Linked DNA regions of Gluconacetobacter diazotrophicus PA1 5. The protein of the gene in region 1 interacts with the protein of each later gene in a pairwise test. Links are inferred from orthologs where the notes say so. Each region holds a gene or a part of one and is shown in the gene's direction. Other genes may lie near its edges.

Region 1 (3,647 bases):
CGCACCGCGTCCTCCGGCGCCACCGGGCGGACGGATTCGAACAGCTGCTCCTTCGCCGTGCGCACCGTGTCGGCCGAGAACGAGGCCGGCGGTTCCATCGCCACCATGGCGAAGAGCTGGAACAGGTGGTTCGGCACCATGTCGCGCAGCGCGCCCGTCGGTTCGTAGAACGCACCCCGCTGCTCGACCCCGATGGTCTCGGCGGCGGTGATTTCGACATGGTCGATATACTCGTTCCGCCACAGCGGCTCGAAGATCAGGTTGCCGAAGCGCATGGCCAGGATGTTCTGGACCGTTTCCTTGCCCAGGAAATGGTCGATCCGATAGATCTGGCGTTCGTCCAGCACCGACAGGATCTGCGCGTTCAGCGCCCGCGCGGTCGCGAGGTCCGAGCCGAACGGCTTTTCGATCACCACGCGGCGGAACCTGCCGTCCTGTTCCGCCAGCAGCCCGGCCTGGCCCAGCGTGGCCACCAGCGACCCGAAGAAACGCGATGGCACCGCCAGGTAGAACACGGCGCTGCCCGGTAGTTTCTCGCCCAGGGCCCGCACCTGCGCCAGGTCCGAGAAATCGGTCTGGACGTATTCCAGCCTGTCCGCGACCCAGCCCCAGGCTTTGGCGTCGATGCTGGGGGTGTAGAATTCGGCATCGCGGTCGCGGGTGAATTCCTGCATCGTCGCGGCCAGCCCGTCGCGCCATTCCGCCGTGCTGCCCGGCACGCGGTCGATGCCGATAATGCGGAAATCCGGGTCCAGCAATCCGCTGCCCGCCAGGTTGTACAGGGCCGGCATCAACAGCCGCTTCGTCAGGTCGCCATGGGCGCCGAACACCACCAGCGTGGAGGCCGGGGCCGGCTTGCTGCCCGAGGGGGGGATGGCATGCCGGGCGCGCGCCGGCGACGATATGTCGCGAGAGAAGGACATGACGGATAGTTCTCCTGAACAGCCAGCAGCCCGAGCATAGACGCCGGCGCGGGGGAAGACCTTGCGCCAGATCACGAACGGCTGTCATGTCCGGCCATCAGACACCCGGCGGGGCGGAGCGGCAACGCACCGTGCCAACACAAGGATGCGAGACCGCAACCCGCGAGGCCCCGCTTGTCCTGCTTGCATAGCACCCGGGACGGCACTACCTGTCAGCGTCTCCAATCAGGAGAAAACACGCAGCCCCCGGGCAGGCCGGGCGCGCAGATCAGGGAATGGATCGATGGGATACCGCGTTGCGGTCGTCGGCGCCACGGGCGCCGTCGGGCGGGAAATGCTCAAGACGCTGGCCGAACGCGCGTTTCCGATAGACGAGATCGTCGCCCTGGCCTCGGCCCGATCGGCGGGGCAGGAGGTCTCGTTCGGCGACAAGACGGTGCTGAAGGTGCAGAACCTGGAGCATTTCGACTTCACCGGCTGGGACATCGCCCTGTTCTCGCCCGGGGCGTCGGTTTCGGCGGTGCATGCGCCGCGCGCGGCCAAGGCCGGATGCATCGTCATCGACAACACGTCGCATTTCCGCATGGAACACGACGTGCCGCTGGTGGTGCCCGAGGTCAACCCGAACGCGCTAAAGCGGGCGCGGCGCGGCATCATCGCCAACCCGAACTGCTCGACCATCCAGATGGTGGTGGCGCTGAAGCCGCTGCACGACCTGTTCACCATCCGCCGCGTCGTGGTGGCCACGTACCAGGCGGTGGCCGGCGCGGGCAAGGAAGGCATGGACGAACTGTTCGCCCAGTCGCGCGCCAGCTTCGTGGGCGACCCGCTGAAGGCCGAACAGTTCACCAAGCAGATCGCCTTCAACTGCATTCCCCATATCGACCGTTTCATGGATGACGGCGCGACCAAGGAGGAATGGAAGATGACGGTCGAGACCCGCAAAATCCTTGACCCTGACATCTCGGTTTTCGCTACCTGCGTGCGCGTGCCGGTCTTCATCGGCCATTCCGAGGCCATCACGGTCGAGTTCGAGGAACCCGTGGACCTGGAGCGCGCGCGGGAGGCCCTGCGCGAGGCGCCGGGCGTCATCCTGCACGACCAGCGCGAGGATGGCGGCTACGTCACGCCGACAGAATGTGTTGGTGAGGACGCAACTTACGTGTCGCGCCTGCGGATCGACCCGACCGTACCCAACGGCCTGGCCTTCTGGTGCGTGGCGGACAATCTGCGCAAAGGGGCCGCGCTGAATGCAGTACAGATCGCGGAAACCATGATCGCGCTGGACCTGATTCACCACAAGGCCACCTGATCGACACCACGAAAAACCGGAACGGTACGAAATCGTTCCGGTTGCGTGCCACGGCACTGCAATCACGCGTCTCGCGACCTCGTGTTCCCCCCTGCGTTGACCGCGCCCCCTCCCCGGCGTAGGACCGATACAGACACAAGGCGACGGAACAAACCGGAGCCATAATCAGGGAAATCGACGAGACGACCATGCAGGATGTCCGTGATGCGCTCTATATAGGGCACCGAAGCGACGGAACACTGACCCGGCGACCCATGTCCCCGCATCTCCAGGTCTATCGCTTCCGACTTTCAATGTTCCTTTCAATCGCGAACCGGGCAGCCGGCGTCGCGGCGGCCGCCGGTTCGGTACTCGGCGTGTGCTGGCTGAATGCAGCCGCGAAAGGCCCTGAATCCTTCAAGAAGGTTCAGAAGGTTACCCGCAATCCCCTGGGCAAGCTGGCCCTTGTGGGCTGGACGCTGTCGCTGGTCTATCATTTCGTCGCGGGCCTGCGCCATCTCTCGTGGGATGCCGGCTACCGCTTCGAGAAGAAAGAGATCAACGAGGACGGGCCCATCGCGGTGGGCGTGACGGTGGGGACGACGCTGGCGCTCGTCGCCACCATCTTCGGCCTTGCGGCCTGCCGTTCCAGAAAGAAGAAGGCATCCTGACATGAACGCGTCCCATACGCCGCGCATGGATGTCATGCGCTCGCAATTGTCCCGGGCACGGGGACTGGGCTCGGCCAAGACCGGGGTGGACCATTGGTGGATGGAGCGGATGTCCGCCGTCGCCCTGGTGCCGCTGTCGGGCTGGTTCGTGCTGCAGGTCCTGCGCCTGGCGGGCTCCAGCCAGGAAGATGTCGTGGAATGGGGCGGCAAGCCCGTCAATTCCTCGATGCTGCTGGCCCTGATGGTCCTGACCTTCTACCACATGCAGCTGGGCCTGCAGGTCATCATCGATGACTATGTGCATGGCAAGGCGCATCTGCCGGTCAGCCTGCTGATGAAGGGCGCCGCCTTCCTGATCGGGCTGTTCGCCGTGATCGCCGTCCTGAAGCTGGCACTGGCCCCGTCGCGCAAGGCAATCGCCTGACATGGCGGATCGGGCCCGCGCGGTCCGTGAGTACAGAGACAGCGATACAGAGACAGTTCCGGCCCGGCGGCGACACAAGCCGTCCCGCGGGCCGGACGAGCATCGGGACACGTCCAAGAAATGAACGCGATCACTCTCCCTTCATCAAATGCCTATCGGATCGTCGATCACGCCTATGACGTGGTCGTCGTCGGCGCCGGCGGATCGGGTCTGCGCGCCACGCTGGGCATGGGCGCCGCCGGCCTGAAGACCGCCTGCGTCACCAAGGTCTTCCCCACCCGCAGCCATACCGTCGCCGCCCAGGGCGGCATCGGCGCGTCCCTGGGCAACATGGCCGA
Region 2 (3,233 bases), 770 kb from region 1 along the record:
ATTTCCTCAAGGATGACGGCTTCTTGATGTTGCAATTTTCGGTTTACGCACGCATCTGCCGAGGACAGGACGCTGTGGAAAAGCATGTTCGGCGGGTGCGGTCGAATCTTCCAAAGGAAGGTAGCGTTCGGACACTACAAATCACGGACAGGCAATACGGACGGATGGAATTGATGCTGGGCCTTGCGCCAAAAACCGAGCGAATCGGACCTTCTCAGATGGTGCTGTTGTGATTTCGGCGTCAAAAAACGCGGAAATCACAACAGTTCCAATTACTTCCCTGCAAGGTAGCCTACCATCGGCAAATCGGTAGGGAAACCACGGCCTGGCCGGTTAATTGCGTGACGGCGGGTTCAGCCTACCATCGGCAAATCGGTAGGGAAACCACGGCATCGCATGACCTTTGGTTTCGACCGGGTATAGCCTACCATCGGCAAATCGGTAGGGAAACCACGGCTCGAAGACCGCGCTGGACGACATGGGGAAGAGCCTACCATCGGCAAATCGGTAGGGAAACCACGGCCGATTCCGATACCTTGCGCGTGCGCACTGGAGCCTACCATCGGCAAATCGGTAGGGAAACCACGGCGCAAGATAACGGCCTTCGGCCACACGAAGAAGCCTACCATCGGCAAATCGGTAGGGAAACCACGGCGCAGATTTCGATACCGGCAACGACGGTCTTAGCCTACCATCGGCAAATCGGTAGGGAAACCACGGCGAGCGGAGGCAGCTTGTGGCCCAATATGGCAGCCTACCATCGGCAAATCGGTAGGGAAACCACGGCGATCGCGCATGATGGCCGGATCAACGCTCAAGCCTACCATCGGCAAATCGGTAGGGAAACCACGGCATCGAGCGCCGGCCGGACGTCGTTGTCGCCAGCCTACCATCGGCAAATCGGTAGGGAAACCACGGCCATGGTGTCGAGCTTGCTCGGCGCGTTCTCAGCCTACCATCGGCAAATCGGTAGGGAAACCACGGCTGCTCTTAGCTGTGCCGGTGGATTTTGTGGGCACGAAGAACTCATGATTTTCATCCAATTCTTCCGGGTTTTCCACGCTGCTGGGCGGGTTCCCTCTGGCGCGGCGGGGCCGGTGTCGCTACATCGCCCTGCATGATCGACCGTGACGCCATCGCCGCCGCCATTCCCATGCCCATCCTGGTCGCGCCGCAGGCCATCCTGCGGCAGAAGGCGCGCCCCGTCCGGCCCGAGGATGCGGCGGGCGTGCGCGATGCCCTGCCGCGCATGTTCGCCGCCATGTACCAGGCCCCGGGGATCGGCCTGGCGGCCCCGCAGGTCGGGATGGGCCTGCGATTTGCCATCGTGGATTTGGGCGAGGAAGGCGAGCGCCAGCCGCTGATCCTGATCAACCCGGACGTGATCGCGGAATCGGACAGCCTGGCCTCGCGCGAGGAAGGGTGCCTGTCCCTGCCCAACCAATATGCCGAGGTGATCCGCCCCGACCGTGTCCGCGTGCGCTACCGCACCCTGGACGGCACAGAGGAGGAACTGGAGGCCGACGGCCTGCTGGCCACCTGCATCCAGCATGAGATCGATCATCTGGAAGGCATCCTGTTCGTCGATCACCTCTCGACGCTGAAGCGCAACATGATCATGCGGCGCCTGGCCAAGGAACAGCGCCAGAAACGCTGAGTCTTTTCAGCGCTGATCATTCTCGGGAAACAGGATCGGATCGTCATGCGCCTGGCCTTCATGGGAACACCCGATTTCGCGGTTCCCGCCCTGCACGCCCTGCACGAAGCGGGGCACGAGATCGCCGTGGTCTACAGCCAGCCGCCCCGTCCCGCCGGGCGCGGCCAGGCGGTGCGTCCCCAGCCCGTCCACCTGGCGGCCGAGGCGCTGGGCATTCCGGTGCGCGTGCCCACCCGGCTGCGCGCCAATCACGACGAACATGCGTTCTTCCGCGCGCTGGACCTGGATGCGGCGGTGGTCGCGGCCTACGGGCTGATCCTGCCCGGCGCGATGCTGACGCCCCGCGCCGGGGCTCGCCTGAACGTCCATGCCAGCCTGCTGCCCCGCTGGCGGGGGGCCGCGCCGATCCAGGCCGCGATCCTGGCCGGCGACGACGAGAGCGGCGTGACCATCATGCAGATGGACGAAGGGCTGGATACCGGCGCGATGCTGCTGACCGGCCGCGTCGCCCTGACGCCGGCAACCACCGCCAGCACGCTGCATGACGACCTGGCGGCCATGGGGGGCCGGCTGATCGTGGCGGCCCTGGCGAATTCGGAGACCGCCGCGATTCCCCAGCCCGCCGAGGGCGCGACCTATGCCGCCCGCCTGACCCGCGAGGACGGACGCATCGACTGGACCCGCGATGCCGTGGATATCGACCGGCAGGTCCGCGCCCTGACGCCCTGGCCGGGCACCTTCACCACGCTGGACGGCACGGTCCTGAAGATCGGCGCCGCGACCCCGATCGACGGGCCGCGGGACGCGGTACCCGGCACGGTGCTGGACGACCGGCTGACGGTCGCCTGCGGCCAGGGGACCCTGCGCCTGACCCGCATCCAGCGCCCGGGACGCGGCATGATGGAGGCCGACGCCTTCCTGCGCGGCCAGCCGGTCCCCGTCGGCACGCGGCTGGGATCGTGACCGCGCCGTCGCTCCAGCGCTGGGCCGTACGCATCGAATATGACGGACGCCCCTTCGTCGGCTGGCAGCGCCAGATCACCGGCCTGTCGGTCCAGCAGGTACTGGAGGAAGCAGCGAGCCGGCTGGCGTCCGGACGCGTCGTGCCCAGCATTACCGCCGGGCGCACCGATGCCGGCGTGCATGCCACCGGCCAGGCGGCGCACCTGGATTTTCCCGGCGACGTGCGCCTGAACGATTCGACCGTGCGCGATGCGCTGAATTTCCACATGAAGCCTTATCCGGTGGCGGTGCTGCGGGCCTGTCCGGTCGATACCGAATGGAGCGCGCGGTTTTCCGCCATCCGCCGGTCCTATCGCTATCGGATCCTGAACCGCCGCAGCCGGCCGACCCTGGATGACGGACGGGTCTGGCTGGTCAAGCGCACCCTGGACGAAGCGGCCATGGCGCGGGCCGCCCGCCTTCTGCTGGGACGGCATGATTTCACTTCGTTCCGCGCCAGCGCATGCCAGGCCAGGAGCCCGCTGCGGACGCTGGACCGGCTGGGCGTCGTCCGCCAGGGCGAGGAAATCGTGATCGAGGCCGAGGCCCGGTCGTTCCTGCATCACCAGGTGCG

What was found. Proteins that work in one complex are often made in the same cells at the same time.
Region 2: the proteins of GDI_RS06680 (region 1) and def interact in binary tests that used the Escherichia coli proteins (3 or more experiments, as listed by UniProt). The link is inferred for Gluconacetobacter diazotrophicus PA1 5 from one-to-one orthologs.

Annotation. Positions count from the first base shown.
Region 1 is NC_010125.1:1,407,132-1,410,778, reverse strand. Bases 266-3,220 are described here. They hold GDI_RS06680 (aspartate-semialdehyde dehydrogenase), read left to right. Parts: upstream 266-1,206; coding sequence 1,207-2,235; downstream 2,236-3,220. Other genes in these bases: sdhD (succinate dehydrogenase, hydrophobic membrane anchor protein), read left to right, coding at 2,887-3,220; sdhC (succinate dehydrogenase, cytochrome b556 subunit), read left to right, coding at 2,424-2,885; zwf (glucose-6-phosphate dehydrogenase), read right to left, coding at 266-923. Also shown: more of zwf, read right to left, coding at 1-265; more of sdhD, read left to right, coding at 3,221-3,309; sdhA (succinate dehydrogenase flavoprotein subunit), read left to right, coding at 3,430-3,647.
Region 2 is NC_010125.1:2,181,193-2,184,425, forward strand. The notes cover bases 1-2,887. They hold def (peptide deformylase), read left to right. Parts: upstream 1-1,117; coding sequence 1,118-1,657; downstream 1,658-2,887. Other genes in these bases: cas2 (CRISPR-associated endonuclease Cas2), read left to right, coding at 1-233; fmt (methionyl-tRNA formyltransferase), read left to right, coding at 1,703-2,620; truA (tRNA pseudouridine(38-40) synthase TruA), read left to right, coding at 2,617-2,887. Outside these bases: more of truA, read left to right, coding at 2,888-3,233. UniProt on the Escherichia coli protein: Removes the formyl group from the N-terminal Met of newly synthesized proteins. Requires at least a dipeptide for an efficient rate of reaction. N-terminal L-methionine is a prerequisite for activity but the enzyme has broad specificity at other positions.